Regions from separate parts of the Pelosinus sp. sgz500959 genome, predicted to be linked through region 2. Evidence: riboswitches for the same ligand, from Rfam matches in the RefSeq annotation. Region 2 holds a riboswitch; the other holds the start of a gene.
What was found. Region 2 has a riboswitch for cobalamin ahead of ACAN52_RS11120 (nicotinate-nucleotide--dimethylbenzimidazole phosphoribosyltransferase). Riboswitches for the same ligand answer to the same signal wherever they lie in the genome.
Positions count from the first base shown of each region.

Region 1: linked by a shared signal. The riboswitch ahead of cobT (nicotinate-nucleotide--dimethylbenzimidazole phosphoribosyltransferase) and the one ahead of ACAN52_RS11120 (nicotinate-nucleotide--dimethylbenzimidazole phosphoribosyltransferase) in region 2 are both predicted to bind cobalamin.

Region 1 covers NZ_JBGJZL010000005.1:272,835-281,088, forward strand. The annotation lists gene ACAN52_RS10205 (EAL domain-containing protein) at 1-2,280, shown strand, start outside; gene ACAN52_RS10210 (ABC transporter substrate binding protein) at 2,374-4,425, shown strand; gene ACAN52_RS10215 (DUF3369 domain-containing protein) at 4,418-5,959, shown strand; cobalamin riboswitch at 6,041-6,226, shown strand; gene cobT (nicotinate-nucleotide--dimethylbenzimidazole phosphoribosyltransferase) at 6,331-7,398, shown strand; gene cobT (nicotinate-nucleotide--dimethylbenzimidazole phosphoribosyltransferase) at 7,423-8,254, shown strand, end outside.
Region 2 covers NZ_JBGJZL010000006.1:106,924-115,177, reverse strand. The annotation lists gene cobS (adenosylcobinamide-GDP ribazoletransferase) at 1-706, shown strand, start outside; gene ACAN52_RS11125 (histidine phosphatase family protein) at 738-1,346, shown strand; cobalamin riboswitch at 1,493-1,692, shown strand; gene ACAN52_RS11120 (nicotinate-nucleotide--dimethylbenzimidazole phosphoribosyltransferase) at 1,891-2,925, shown strand; gene ACAN52_RS11115 (PocR ligand-binding domain-containing protein) at 3,059-4,270, shown strand; gene ACAN52_RS11110 (response regulator) at 4,302-5,954, shown strand; gene eutS (ethanolamine utilization microcompartment protein EutS) at 6,213-6,554, shown strand; gene ACAN52_RS11100 (EutP/PduV family microcompartment system protein) at 6,556-6,999, shown strand; gene pduA (propanediol utilization microcompartment protein PduA) at 6,996-7,271, shown strand; gene pduB (propanediol utilization microcompartment protein PduB) at 7,297-8,109, shown strand; gene ACAN52_RS11085 (propanediol/glycerol family dehydratase large subunit) at 8,131-8,254, shown strand, end outside.

The sequences.
Region 1 (8,254 bases), on a different contig from region 2:
TACATCTGTGCGTATCGTACGATTTTATTACCAGGGCATTCTGACCCATGGAGCTTGATTGTGGTGCAGAAAAAAAGTGCAGCTTTAGTCTTTTTGTATCATACGACGATTAAAAATGGTGTCATTGGAATCGTGATTACCTTTTTGGCGGGACTAGTCACTTTGCTTTTTTCTCGTCGATTGACTAATCCATTGATTGAGATTGTCAATGCTACCAATAAAATAAAAGAAGGAGATTTAACGATACGTTTGACTGTTGATTCACTAAATGAAATTGGTATACTTGCGATTAATTTTAACCAAATGGTGTCTGAATTGCAGCAACATCGGGATCGTTTACAAGAGTTAGTTGAAGAACGCACAGGAGAACTAGGAGCTGCCAATCAAGAATTGACAGCCATGAACGAAGAAATTATCGCAATGAATGAAACCCTAGAAGATACAAATGAACAATTGTGTAATGAAAATAAACTCAGACAAAAAATAGAAGAAAATCTTTTATTAAGAGAACGACAATATCGAGCTACGACAAGTTTATTGACACGTCCGGTTGAAGAGTTTGAAGGCCTTTTAGAGTCAATTCTACAAGGAGCTCTTCAATTGGTTAATGCACCTGATGGTTACATTGCCTTGTATGATGATCTTGGAAAGGGTTTTTGTACTTACTATGGGAGTGGAATTTGTGAACATTGGATTAAGTCCTTAGTGTTAGCTGAGAGCGAGATTGTAAGACGAGTTTATCATACTGGTGAGATTGTCGCAGTGGATGACTATAAAGAATATCCTAATCGCTTAGATGATCAGAGATTGGAGAATGTTGCTAGTGTCATTATGCTTCCCTTAAAACACGAGGATCAGGTAAAGGGGATTCTTTGCGCAAGTTGGAGGAATGAGATACATTTTATAACGACGGAAGACGTAAAGGTTTTACGACAGTTTTGCGATCTAGGTTCTGTGGCTATAGAACGCACAAATATCCACAAGAAGATTCATCAGATGGCTTTTTATGATGCGTTAACGGGTTTGCCTAATCGAGAGAGTTTACAGTCCTATATGACAAAAGAATTAAAGATGACTCATGGCAGCGAAATCGCAGGTGCAATTTTATTCGTTGATATTGATGATCTTAAATCAGTGAACGATAGCTTTGGACATTCTTGTGGTGATGGTATTATTAATACAGTTGCCAAGCATATTATGACTGCAGTTGGTCGCGATGTATTTGTCGCTCGGAGTGGTGGTGATGAATTTAGTATTGTCTTGTCCGGTGAAGAGAACCGAGAAAATATTGCTAAAATTGCCGATAACATTCTTGAGGTACTTTGCCAAGAATATGAAGTGGCTATGGAACACCTTCATATGTCAGTCAGTATTGGAGTTGCTCTTTATCCCGGTGATAGTGATAATGTTGAAGAACTTATCAAAAAAGCGGATAGTGCTATGTATGCGGCAAAAAGAGCTGGTAGAAGCTGTTGGCGGTTTTATGAGCCAGTCTTTTTTCAAGAAACCTATGAAAAGATGATGCTCACAAATGGATTACGTCGTGGGCTAGAGCGTGGGGAACTATCTTTAGCTTATCAACCACAACTGAATATTACAGGCGATGATGTTATTGGATTTGAGGCATTACTTCGATGGAATAGTTCGGAACATGGCTTCGTATCGCCCGTTCGTTTTATTCCATTGGCAGAACAAAGTGGATTGATTTTGCCAATTGGGCAGTGGGTAGTTCGTGAGGCTTGTCAATTTGCTAGGAGACTTGCAAATATGGGAAAAGATCGAATTCATGTCGCTGTGAATATATCACCGAAACAACTGCTCGCCGAAGATTTTGTTGAGAGTATTTATAGAAATATCCAAGAAGCAGGTATAGGGCCAGAACAAATTGAGATTGAAATGACTGAAAGTGTTCTGATTGAATCATTAGAAGAAAGTATTCTTAAACTCAATCAATTGCGTGATCTTGGCATAACAATTTCATTAGATGATTTTGGTACTGGTTATTCTTCATTGACTTATTTGAGAAGTTTGCCAGTAGGAGTATTAAAAATTGATAAGTCTTTTATTGATCAAATTATTACAGATAAAACTCAGCTACAAGTGTTTGGGACCATCATTAATTTGGGGCATACACTGGGATTGACAATTGTGGCCGAAGGGGTGGAAACGAAAGAACAGCTTAGTCTTTTAGAGCAATTTCAATGTGATCGAATTCAAGGATATATTTTTAGTCCAGCTATTCCTGAAGACGAAGCAATTGAATTTTTAGTAAGAAATTGAAGAATCTTGAAAGGCAGGACTAAGGAGCAAGAGTGTAGAAACAAATGGTAGGAAGTTATGAGTCGTATCTTGTATTGTGTAGGAGAGATAGATATGAAATATCGCGTTATTGTAAGCTTGTTTGTATTCTTGATCCTCATTATTCCATTCAACAATACTGTTCGTTCCAACTCTGCTTACACTTCGAGTAAACAGACTTACCTACATGAAGAAGATAAAAAAAATATTTTAGTCCTCAACTCCTATCATGCAGATATGCCTTGGGTGCAAATGCTGGAAAGAGGAATTAAAACTGTATTTGATCCATATCCACAAATCATATTATATTTTGATTATATGGATACCAAACGTAATATTGGCAACGAATACCTAGAAAATTTATATAATTTATATACATATAAATATAAGCATAAGAAATTTGATGCAGTTATTGTGACAGATGATGTAGCGTATCAGTTTGCGCTGCAACATCAAGAAGAATTATTTCCGTCTACGCCCATCGTTTTTTGTGGAGTTAATTTTTTTTCAGAGGATCAAATTCAAGGGAATCCATGGGTGACAGGTGTAGTTGAAGTTGTTGATATGAAAAAGACCATAGAACTTGCATTACAGTTACATCCACAAGTCAAACGCATTGTGGTTGTTAATGATGAAAGTGCAGTAGGAGAAACTAATAGACTATTATTGGAAAAAATAATACCTAACTTTTCTCCCAATATACAATTTAGCTTATTTCAAAATATGAGCATGAAGGAAGTCTTGGAACAAGTTGCTATTCTTGATCAGGATACATTAATTTTGCTGATGACTTTTAATGTTGATAAGGAACAAGCTGTTTTTAGTTATGAAGAAAGTAGTGATTTAATTTCTGCTCACACTAATATACCGATTTATGGTACATGGGATTTTTATCTTGGGCACGGTGTTGTTGGCGGTATGATGACAAGTGGATACCTGCAAGGACAAAGGGCAGCTGATTTGGTATATCGAATTATTGTTGGTGGTGAACCCTCAGCGAATATTCCTGTAATTACGGAAAGTATTAATCAATATATGTTTGATTATAATGATATGATAAAGGTCGGTCTTGACGAAAGTAAAATACCACGAGGCAGTATGATTATGAATAAACCTGCTAGTTTTTATGATACATATAAGAATTTAGTATGGTTTTTGATCCTTATATTTATTACCTTATTAGCCTTGATTATCGTATTGGCCATTAATATACGCCGTCGTAAGCGTGGAGAAAAAGAAATTCTTCAGTTAAATGCAGAGTTAGAGACACGGGTCTTAGAGCGGACCAAGGAATTGCAAAGCACAAATGATGCATTAACGAATACATTAGTTGACTTACAACAAACACGTAATCATCTAGTCGAATTTGAAAAAATGGCTTCTTTAGGTGAATTGGTGGCAGGGGTAGCTCATGAAATTAATACACCAATTGGTAATAGTATTACAGCTACTTCTCATTTGGAAGTAAAAACATCTCAAATAAATGAAAAATTTTCTAATGGGCAAATGAAAAAATCTGATTTAGAAAATTATTTGGATGCAAGTAATAAAGTCGTTAAGATTATTTTTACGAATTTAGAACGAGCAGCACAATTAGTTCATAGTTTTAAAAAAATAGCAGTAGATCAATCGGTTGAAGAACGGCGACAGTTTGAGTTAGGCGAATATATGAATGACGTGTTAGTAAGTTTAAAACCTCAATTAAAAAAAACAAAACATAAGGTTATATTGAATTGTCCTGCGGATATTAAAGTGTATTGGCATCCAGGCACCTTATGGCAAATCATATCCAATTTGCTTAATAACTCATTGGTACATGCATATGATGAAGATGAAATAGGGACAATCACAATTGATATTTCCCATGATGATGGAAGTATTTTATTGCAATATAGTGATGATGGAAAAGGTATGCCACCAGAAGTTCAAAAAAAAGTATTTGAACCATTTTTTACAACTCGCCGTGGTACAGGCGGCTCAGGACTTGGTATGCATATTGTATATAATTTAGTGGTCTTTAAAATGGGTGGTAGTATTGAGTGTATGAGTAAGCTCGGCGTAGGTACTGTATTCACAGTAAAGCTTCCTGATGTCATGCAGAAACAAGGAGGGAATATTCATGGATGATACTTTATTATTTATGGAAGAAAGTGATGTAGTTCATAGTGAAAATAGTATGCAAGATACTTGGAAAGTACTCATTGTTGATGATGAGGCAGAGGTACATGTTGTTACGAAACTTGTTCTAGATGGTTTTATCTTTGAAGGGAAAAGAGTAGAATTTATCAGCGTTTATTCTGCTGCTGAAGCTAAGGTGGAATTGCACAAATATACGGATATTGCGCTCATTATCTTAGATGTAGTCATGGAAAGAGCTGATGCTGGGCTGCAACTAGTAAAATATATTCGTGAAGAGATGAATAATAAGGTTGTGCGGATTGTATTACGTACTGGACAACCAGGAGAGGCACCAGAATCACGGGTTATTGTAGAATATGATATTAACGACTATAAGGAAAAAACAGAATTAACAGCTCAGAAATTATTAACAACATTGATTTCTTCCTTGCGTTCATATCGGGATTTAGTTACAATTGAGCGCAATAAAAGTGGATTAGAGCGAATTATTGAATCTACACCTGAAATTTTCCGCATGCAATCGATGCAAAATTTTGCCACAGGTGTATTGATGCAGTTAATTGCTATGTTGAAGTTAAATAAAAGTAGCTTATATTTAAGAGTATCGAGCTTTGCTGCCACTTGCAAGAAAGATGGATCACTCAATATTTTAGCTGCTACAGGTGATTTTGAAACCAATATTGAAGAAAAATTATCTGCGGATGTACAAAATAAAATCGATGATGTACTGCATGAAAAAGCAAGCATGTTTTTTGATGATTATTTTATACTCTATTGGAATAGTGCGGATAAACATGATTATTTAATTTATATGGAAGGCGATCAAAAAATCAGTGAACTTGATCGGCGTCTTTTAGATATTTTTTGTCTAAATGTATCTTCAGCTTTCGAAAATTTGAAATTACATTTAGAAATGTATGATACCCAACGGGAAGTGTTTTTCCGATTAGCAGAGGTAGCTGAAACTCGATCAAAAGAAACGGGTAATCACGTACGACGGGTAGCTGAATACGCTAAATTATTAGGAGAAAAATATGGGTTATCAGAAAAAGAATTGGATATGCTTCACCTAGCAGCACCCATGCATGATCTTGGAAAACTAGGTATATCCGATGGAATTTTAAATAAACCGGCTAAATTGACAGCGACTGAGTTTGATATTATAAAGATGCATTCAATGATTGGGCACGATATGTTGAAAGGCTCAGAACTCACAATGTTAAGAGCTGCTGCTATTATTGCCAAAGAACATCATGAACGCTATGATGGAACAGGATATCCCGATGGTTTACGAGGGGATGAGATTCATATTTTTGCAAGAATAACAGCCATTGCAGATGTATTTGATGCGTTAGCTTGTGATCGAGTTTATAAAAAAGCTTGGAGTTTAGAGGATATTACCGAATATTTTCAAGAAAATAAAGGGGGGCAATTTGACCCTGTATTGGTAGACTTATTTTTTGCTAACTTTGATGATATATTAGCAATAAGAGAAAAATTTGCTGATGATTGCTATTTATAAAGTTTGATTGAATTGATATCGCTATTTTTTTCACATTATTGGCTTGACGATGCTATGAGTGGTTGATATAATAATTGCAATTGCATACAATACGGTTAAGGTGCCCCCAGTTGGGGGATAATAGGGAAGTCTGAGCATGGTAAAACATGCATAAGCGCGGGCCCGCCACTGTACTGAAGAGACCTTACAAAACCACTCATTAAGGGGAAGGTGTAAGTTGTCGATGATTCGGGAGCCAGGAGACCTACCTTTATACTGTTTTATGATCTTCATGGAAAAGAAGGTTTTTTTGGATTGATAATCCCTAAAAACCTTCTTTTTAACATTTTCCCGGGAAATATTAAGTTTACTTTGAAAAGTGGAGGGTTAAGATGAGTTTATTAGAAGAAACATTGCTGAAAATTAGTGATCTAGACAAAGATATCATGTCCAAGGTGCAAACTAGATTAGATAATCTAACAAAACCCAAAGGAAGTCTTGGACGATTAGAAAATATGGTAAGACAATATGCAGGGATTATTGGGAAAACTCAACCTGATGTGCCAAAGCATTGTATGGTAATCACATCAGCAGACCATGGTGTGGCTACACTAGGCATCAGTGCCTATCCAATAGAGACAACACTGCAAATGACAGCGAATTATCTGATCTCAAAAGGTGGTAGTGCAAATGCTTTTGCCAATTTTTGTGGTGCTGATATGGTAGTCGCAGATATGGGAATCGCTGGTGATCTATCTCATGTCCCAGGACTTTTACATCGGAAAGTTGCCTATGGTACTCAAGACTTTACTCAAGGTCCAGCTATGACCCGTGCTCAGGCTATACAAGCTATTGAAGCAGGCATTGAAATTGTAAATGAGAAAGTTAAGCAAGGTTATACATGTTTTAGTCTTGGGGAAATGGGAATTGGTAATACCACCTCAAGTGCTGCCATTGTGGCTGCTTTTACAGGACTGACCCCAGAACAAGTGACAGGAAGAGGGACAGGAATATCAGATAGTCGGCTGGAAGTAAAAATTAATGTTGTTCGTCGCGGTCTAGAAATGAATCAACCAAACCCTAAAGATGGAATTGATGTATTAGCAAAAGTTGGTGGTTTTGAAATTGGTGGGTTAGCAGGTGTCGTTCTTGGTTGTGCAGCAAATCGATGCGGGGTCGTGATTGATGGCCTTAACACTACGGCAGCCGCACTCATTGCCAATGCTATTGAACCGATGTGCAAAGAATATATGTTTGCATCTCATTTGTCGGGTGAACCAGCACATGTAATTGCCTTAGGTGTTTTGAAGCTAGAGGCATGTCTTAATATGGGGGTCTGTTTAGGAGAAGCAATTGGTGCATCCATGGTGATGGATATGCTTACAGTAGGGAGTAAAATGCTGAAAAAAATGAAAAATTTTGAAGACGCTGGAGTATCAAGGATGATGTCTCAACAATAATAATGATCGTAGGAGGATAGACTCATGTTCGAAAATATAATATCTCTGATAAAACCATTAGATGAAACTGCAATGGCAAAATGTCAACTCCGATTAGATAACCTGACTAAACCCCTTGGTAGTCTACATTCTTTTGAGCATATTGCGCGTCAAATGGCAGGTATTACTGGTCAACATAAACCTAAAATGTTAAAAAAAGGCATCATTCTCATGGCAGGAGATCATGGTATCAATGATGAGGGAGTAAGCACTTACTCTAAAACGGTGACAGCAGAGATGATGATCAATTCTTGTCATGGAGGGGCTGCGATCAATGTATTTGCTGAACACGTTGGTGCACAGCTTGTTTTAGTTGATATGGGAGTAGAGGCGAATTTATCTGTTTGTCCGAATTTATGTCATGAAAAAATTGCCTATGGTACAAAAAACATCACTCAAGGATCAGCGATGACCCGAGACGAAGGGAGTGCTGCCATTTCTGCTGGTATCCGCATTGCCCAAGAACAAATAAACAAAGGATGCCAAATTTTAGGATTAGGTGCTATCGGAATTGGTAATACCCTTCCAAGTGTAGGAATCATTGCATGCTATAGTTCGAAGAAGATAAATGAGCTTATAGGACTTGGTACAGGTATCACTCCAGAACTTCTTAGTAAGAGGATTGATATTCTTAACACAGCTCTTGCGATTAATCAACCAGATCCACAAGATGCTCTTGATGTAGTGAGTAAAATAGGTGGTTTTGAGATTGCCGGTTTGGTAGGTGTTATATTGGGCGCAGCTTCAGGTGGTGTAGCTGTTGTACTTGATGGTCTTGCAACGAGCGCAGCAGCTCTGATTGCTATGAAAATTGCTC
Region 2 (8,254 bases):
GACACGTATCCCTATTGTGAGTCAATCTGAATGGTCTACGGAGAGTTTTGGTCGTAGTGTGAAGTTTTTTCCTATTATCGGTGGTATCATTGGATTACTATTGTTTGGATTTGTCTATATAGTGCAATATTTGGGAGGCGGAAAAGTACCAATTCATGCAATGGCAATCGGGGTTGTTATCATTGAAATCTTTTTAACAGGAGGATTACATTGTGATGGCTTAATGGACACAGTTGATGGGGTTTTCTCAGGAAGACCTCGGGAACGAATGTTAGAAATTATGAAAGACAGCAGGGTTGGTGCTTTTGGAGCCATGGCTTTTAGCCTGCTGATTTTAGTTAAATATTCCTTAATTATGGATATTGAACCTATGATTCTTCCTTATGCCTTACTTGTAATGCCCATTGTAGGGAGGATTGCAGTTGTCATTGGCATTACTCTTTATCCATATGCAAGGGCCAATGGTTTAGGGAAGGTTTTTTATGACTGTTCCCATCGTCAAACCTTGTATGTGGCGGGGATTTCTGCAATAGTATTATTAGTTCCCCTAGGGAAAGTAGCGATGATGAGTGGAGTCCTTGGTATTGCCATGTCCTTTGTTTTTTGCCAATATGTGAGTAAGAAACTAGGTGGTTTAACTGGAGATGTATACGGCGCTATTATTGAATTAACTGAAATTGTAGCTTTGCTTGTCTTTATTCCTTGAATTTAATTCAATTGATATAGGAGTGGTTATTTTGACGAAAGTTATCTTTGTAAGACACGGTGAAACTTCTTGGAATCATTCTAAACGATACCAAGGACATAGTGATATTCCTTTAAATGAAAAAGGTTTACAGCAAGCTGGGATGGTAGCTCGGCGATTAGCGAAAGAAAGTATTAGTGCAATCTATAGCAGTGATTTACTACGTGCAGTTCAAACTGCAGAAATCATTGGCAAGGAGCACTCGCTACAACCTTCACTTTTTCCAGATTTTCGAGAAGTTAATTTTGGTTTATGGGAGGGTTTAACTTACGAGGAGATTATGGTAGACTGGTCAGAATTATTGTCAGCTATATATTCTAAGCCAGGATCAACTTGTATACCAAAAGGAGAAAGTTTTTATGATGTACAAAAACGTACAACTCTAGGACTTTCAAAATGCATTGCCAATCATCCTGAAGAAACTATTGTTCTTGTTTCCCATGGTGGGACTATGCGTGTACTCTTATGTGATGCATTAGGGCTTGCCGTTGAGAATATGTGGTCACTGCGGCAAGATAGTACTGCTATTAACATTATTGAATATTTTGAGACGAGTAAGATCGTATCTTTAGTCAATGATACTTATCATTTAAATGGATGATAGATACAAAATGGATTGAATCTTTAATTGAATTCATCTAATACGAATAAAATAGGATTTTTATTACTAGCTACTTTAATATATTGCCGACTCATCATTCCTGCGCAGGAGAAGAAATTTTGTTGTAGAAGGTATGTGACAACTAAATAAATTGCCACCAAACAGGTGCCTCTCGTCAAGAGAGGAGAATAGGGAAGATCGGAAAGGATGTAAAGATCCTGAAACGACGCGGTCGCGCCACTGTAATCGGGGAGATACTCTTTCATATGCCACTGGGAAACCAGGAAGGCGAAGACGTATTCATGATCCGTAAGCCAGGAGACCTGCCTGTTATGGCTGTCATCTACCTCCGCGTAAGGGGTAATGCCAGAAGGATAGGTTTTTTTTATAAAATAACCTGGCCTTTTGGGCTGGGTTATTTTTATTTATTTACAGAACCAAGAAAGTAAATTACTTTCTTGGTTCTAAGCAAGGGCAACTCAGGTGTAGGCGTATACTCAGTTTTCTATGAAGTATGGATTTCAAAAATGAGGAGATGTATATGATGGATTTTGAAAAAAGTGTTGACGAGTTAATTGAAGGGGCAGCTAAACCTAGTGGCAGCTTAGGATTACTGGAAAAACATTTGAAAAAAGTTTTATTATCTTGGGGAACAATCTCTGCAGAACTTAAGCCATATCATTTAATTTTTGCCGCTGATAATGGAGTTGTAGAAGAAGGAGTCGTTAATTTTCCAGCTGAAATTACATACTTACAAGCTAAAAATATGATGGCTGGAGGAGCTACAATCAGTTGTTTTTGCCGCTATAATAACATTCCTTATGGTGTTGTAGACATTGGAGTTAATGATACTAGGGTCTCAGGTATTGACCATAAAGTGGCATTTGGTACGAAGAATTTTATTCGTGAAGAAGCCATGACTCATAAGGAGTTTGAACAAGCGTGGCAAATTGGCAAAGATATGGTTCATAAGCTCATTGTTGAAGATGGCTATAATATGTTATCTTTCGGTGAAATGGGTATTGGTAATACGACAACTTCATCGGCCGTACTCCATGCTTTAACAGGAATGTTACCAGAGTTTGTTGTTGGTTATGGTGCTAGTGGCAATGATAATGAAGTGCTCAAAAGAAAAAGAGCTGTTGTTGCCAAAGGTGTAGAACGTCATAAAGAAAAAATGATTGGTGTTGAGGACATTCTGCGTTGTGTAGGAGGTTTCGATATTGTTGCCATTTGTGCCGGAATGCTTGAATGTGCTAATTTGCGAATTCCGTTTGTAATTGATGGCTTTATTACAGCTGTTGCTTATGCGTGTGCAGCACGTATTAATGCTAATATTGAAAGACAGGCGATTCCTTCTCATATGTCTAAAGAACCAGGTATGGCTTATTCATTAATGCTTGGTAATATTTTAGCGGACGATGTTATGATTCGGGGTAACATGGCTCTTGGCGAAGGAACTGGCGCAGTTCTCATGGTTTCCATGTTAAAAACAATGTTATATACCATGCAGAATATGGCAAGACTTTCTGATTTTGTTTTGAGTGAAACAAAGAGCAATCATGGGGTTGCTATGTAATTCATGTAATGATTTGCTATGAAGTAGTAAAATATTGCTTCTAGCAGGAACTAGTGAGTTTATTATCTAATACTCTTCATATAAAATAGCAAAAAAGTGATAGTATTAACTATTTTTATGAGGGGGTACTCTAGTGCAAGATCTTTGCCAATTATCCTTAGATCAAATTGTTAATATCAATATTCTTCAAGAAATCCAAGATAAATTCTCAGAGGCGACTGGCCTGGCTGCTGTTATTGTGGATGTTGGTGGAAATCCTATAACTAGGCCTAGTAATTTCACAAAATTCTGTACATATATTCGTACTTATCCAGAAGGATACGCGCGATGTGTTGCTTGTGATGATCGCGGTGGGCGAATGAATCGTGAGAAAAAGCCCACCGTATATCCTTGTCATGCTGGTTTGACTGATTTGGCAGCACCTATTATTGTTCAAGATCAATACATTGGTGCATTCCTTGCTGGACAAGTTATTTTGGCTCAAGACGACTATGATGTGAAAGCAGAAATGTTTCGTTGTTTAGCTGATTTCCAGATGGATAAAGAACTGTTGTCAGAACTTTTTGATGTGGTCGAAGTTGTACCAGAAAAAAGAATTACGGCTGCCGCCGATCTTATTTATATCATGTCAAATTATATTGTAGAAATCGGTGCTTCAAATCTTGCGCAGAAAAAACTTGTACAAGAAGTAAAAGCAAAAGCTGATTTGGAAGCAAGTTTACGTGCGAGTGAACTCAAAGCTCTGCAAGCGCAAGTAAATCCACATTTTCTCTTCAATACCCTCAATACGATAGCAAGGTTAGCTCTTTTAGAGGGAGCAAGTCGAACCCAGGAAGTTGTATATGCTTTATCCGATTTATTGCGTGATAACTTGCGAGATATTGACGTACTCAGAACATTAGAAGAGGAAATCAAATCAGTCAAAGATTATCTTATGATTCAAAAGATGCGCTTTGGTGATCGTATTCAATCCTATATTGATATAGATCCTCAAATTATGACAACAGTCATTCCGGCCCTTACCTTACAACCGCTGATTGAGAATGCGATTATTCATGGACTTGAAAAAAAGGTCAATGGTGGAACAATCCATGTACGTGGATATTATGAGGGAGATACGATTATAATTAGTGTGATCGATACGGGAGTTGGAGTATCCATGGAGCGGATTCGTAGTATTTTCCGCGCTGAAAAGCAATTGAAAACTCATGGTGAGACGACTGGTCTTGGAATTATTAATGTTCATAAACGGATTCAACATTATTATGGTAGTGAATACGGTCTTCAAATCGAAAGTAAAATCGGTGAAGGAACAAGTAACTACATTCGTTTTCCACGCTGTTGACCTTAAAAAGTAATAAAAGGAGGAGGCATTCATGTATAAACTATTGATTGCAGAAGATGAACAATTAGAAAGACAAGCTTTACGGTTTATTATAGAAAAGAATATAACGAATATCCAAGTAGTTGGCGAGACTGGTGATGGCGTGAGTGCCATCCACATTTCTGAAAGTGAAAAACCTGATATCGTACTCATGGATATTCGGATGCCAGGTATCAATGGATTAGAAGCGGCAAAAGCGATACGTGATTTACTCCCAGACACAGTAATTATTATGTTAACCGCTATGGAAGAGTTCAGTTATGCAAAAGAGGCACTTACAATTGGTGCTGCACAATATTTGTTAAAGCCTGTAAGACCTGATGATTTGATTCGTGTACTGTCAGGAATTACAGTGAAAATTGGTGAGGCCAGAGCAAAGAAAGAGGAAGAAATCCGTTTACGTAAAAGCGTAGAAGAAGCCATCCCTTTTATCCAAATGTCCTTTGTTTATGATTTGATTTCAGGAAATATCAAAGAGATTGCACAATTTCGAGAGAGATCAAGATTTCTAGGAATAAAAATTGATTTTGGCGTCGCATTAGTCATTGATGTTGAAAATTTTAAGCAACTTACAGATAGTGATACAGAGCTAGAAAAACAGATATTAAAGCAACGTATTTATCAATTAGTTTGTAATGTTGTGAATGAGCGAGGGTTGGTGAGTCCTTTTAGTAGCGATAAATTAGTGATCTTATTAGGATTTAAAGAAAATTACACACCTGAATTTATAAAAGATGATGTGCATAAAACCGCAACAATGATACGAGAAGCCATTCTTAATGTTTTAAATATTAGCATTCGAATTGGCATTGGTCGTTATTATAATAATCCATTGGAATTGCATAAATCTTACTTGGAAGCAATCAATGCTGAGCAGCAACGGTTCTTTATTGGTGATAGCCAAATTATTCATGTGGAAGATATACCTTATTTGAGTAAAGGGCCTTTTAATTATCCTTTTCATTATGAACGGGCAGTGCTGGATAAAGTTCGCAGTGGAGACCGTAAACAGGCGAGAAAAGCGCTACGCGAACTGCTTAATGAAATATTTGAGAGTAAGGCTAGTATGGAGACGGTAAAGGCTTGTGTTTTGGAACTACTCGTTGTCTTATCAAGAGCGGCAGTTGAAGGTGGGGCTAATTTAGATCAGCTTACTTTACTGAACTTTAAAGGAATTAGTGGCTTAAATAGCTGCCACTCTAAAGAACAAGTTGAGCAATGGATGTTAGACTCTTTGGACTCATTTATGGATAATATGCTCAAAAATAGAAGCAGCATCAATGTACGGGTGATTAATAAAGCCTGTGATTATATAACAGAAAATTGCCATCGCAATATATCACTAGAAGAAGTTGCCCAGACTGTTCATCTAAGTCACTTTTATTTTAGCCGCTTATTTAAACAGGAAAAAGGCTATAATTTTGTGGATTTTATTACAAAAGTCAGAGTTGATCGGGCAAAAGTCATGCTACAAGATCCTGATTATACTGTAGTGCAAATTGCTACAGAGGTAGGATATCAAGATGCTAGTTATTTTTGCCGTGTATTTCGCCATGCAACGAATATGACACCCAAACAGTATCGCAGTGAAATCCGTAAAAATAAGACTGGCGATGAAATGATACAGATTGAAGCAGGTCGTTAAAATAGAAAAATAGAAGCTGATGAGAAAGGACTGTCTTAAAACAGTCCTTTTTTGCTTTGATAGTCAAAAAATTGTGAGAAAAAAACAAAAAAATCTTATAATAATGAAATGTTAAAAAATTGTAATGAATTTATTGTGATAAGACCGCAAGGATGTACAGTGTGTACGCAAGAAAAACTGCAGGTAAAATCAGAGGAAAAGCTAATCTTTATAAACGTGAAACTAATATGAACATTGTGATAATTGGGAGGAAAAGCTATGACGGCAGAAAAGCCGAGAGTTGTGCAAGAGTATGTACCAGGCAAACAAGTCACATTAGCCCATCTGATTGCCAATCCTAAAAAAGAGCTGTGGGAAAAATTGGGACTCGTCGAAAGTTCTGCTATTGGCATATTGACGATTACTCCTTGTGAAGCAGCGATTGTTGCCGCTGACGTAGCTACAAAAGCGGCAGCTGTCCAAATTGGATTCATGGATCGTTTTACAGGTTCACTCGTATTAGTTGGCACAGTATCTTCTATTGAAGCAGCTTTGCGGCAAGTCACTCACTTTTTAGAGGCGAACTTAGGATTTAATGTTTCTAAGATGACTAGATCCTAACATGAAAAAAGTAATGTTAGTAGGTCCGGTAGGAGCAGGTAAAACATCCTTAATTCATGCTCTGCAAAAAGATCCCAAACGTGTGGAGAAAACCCAAAGCATTCGTTTTTGTGATGGTGCCATTGATACGCCAGGTGAATATGCACAAATTCCCCGGTTCTATTCTGCTCTGATGGTTACAGCTATGGAAGCATCTGTAGTAGTGATTGTCCAGGATGCAACAGATTTAAAAATAAATCTGCCTCCTGGATTTGCTATGATGTTTTCTCGGCCGGTCATTGGAGTAGTGACTAAAATAGACGTACCTGGAATTGATAGGGACAAAGTCAAGTCTCGCCTATTACAAATAGGTGTCAAAGAACCTATATTCTTTATTTCATCTCACACAGGAGAGGGACTTGATGATCTAGTTGAGTATTTTGCAGAAGGGAGGTGTAAAGAATGAGCGAAGCCCTAGGCATGGTTGAAACCAAAGGATTAATCGGTGCGATTGAAGCTGCTGATGCAATGGTTAAAGCGGCGAATGTTGTATTAGTTGGTTATGAAAAAATTGGTTCTGGTTTAGTGACTGTCATGGTGCGCGGTGATGTTGGTGCGATCAAAGCAGCAACAGATGCTGGCGCTGCTGCAGCCCAAAAAGTGGGTGAGGTTATCTCCATTCATGTCATTCCTCGTCCACATGCAGATGTGGAAAAAATCCTTCCTAAAATAAAGTAAGTAATAAATTGGAGGTGGAAATATTATGCAAGAAGAGTTAATGAACAAGGTTATGGATGAAATTAAAAGACGTATGGAAAGTCAAGCTCCAGCCGCTCCAACAGCAACAGTAGTAGCTCCAGCTGAGGAAAAATCACAATGTCCAATCAATCCAGGGATTACTGAATTTGTAGGTACTGCAATTGGTGATACCATTGGTCTTGTTATCGCTAATGTTGACCCTATGTTACATGAAAGAATGAAAATTGATCCTAAATATCGTTCTATTGGTATTCTTGGTGCTCGTACAGGAGCTGGCCCTCACATTATGGCCGCAGATGAGGCTGTTAAAGCAACAAATACTGAAATTATAAATATAGAACTTGCAAGAGATACCAAAGGTGGAGCAGGACACGGTTGTTTGATTTTATTTGGTGCTGAAGAAGTTTCTGATGCACGCCGTGCTATTGAAGTCGCCTTAAAAGAACTGAATCGCACTTTTGGTGATGTATATGCCAATGATGCAGGACATCTTGAACTACAATATACTGCTCGCGCAAGTCTCGCTGTTAATAAAGCGTTTGGTGCTCCTATTGGCAAAGCCTTTGGCCTTATTGTAGGTGCTCCAGCAGCCATCGGTGTATTGATGTCCGATACGGCTGTTAAAACTGCTAATGTTGAAATTTGCGGATATGCAAGTCCTGGAGGCGGAACAAGTTTTTCTAATGAAGTTATTTTGATGGTTACTGGAGATTCTGGTGCTGTACGTCAATCTGTGATTGCAGCTCGAGATATGGGATTAAAATTGCTCGAAGCAATGGCAGGTCCAGCTCCATCAGCCACAACACCATATATCTAATAGCAAAGGGGGGGATAAACAATGAAAAGATCAAAACGTTTTGAAGCATTAGCAGCTCGGCCTGTTAACCAGGATGGTTTTGTAGAAGAATGGCCAGAGGTAGGTCTGATGGCAATGGGGAGCCCTAATGATCCCATACCAAGTA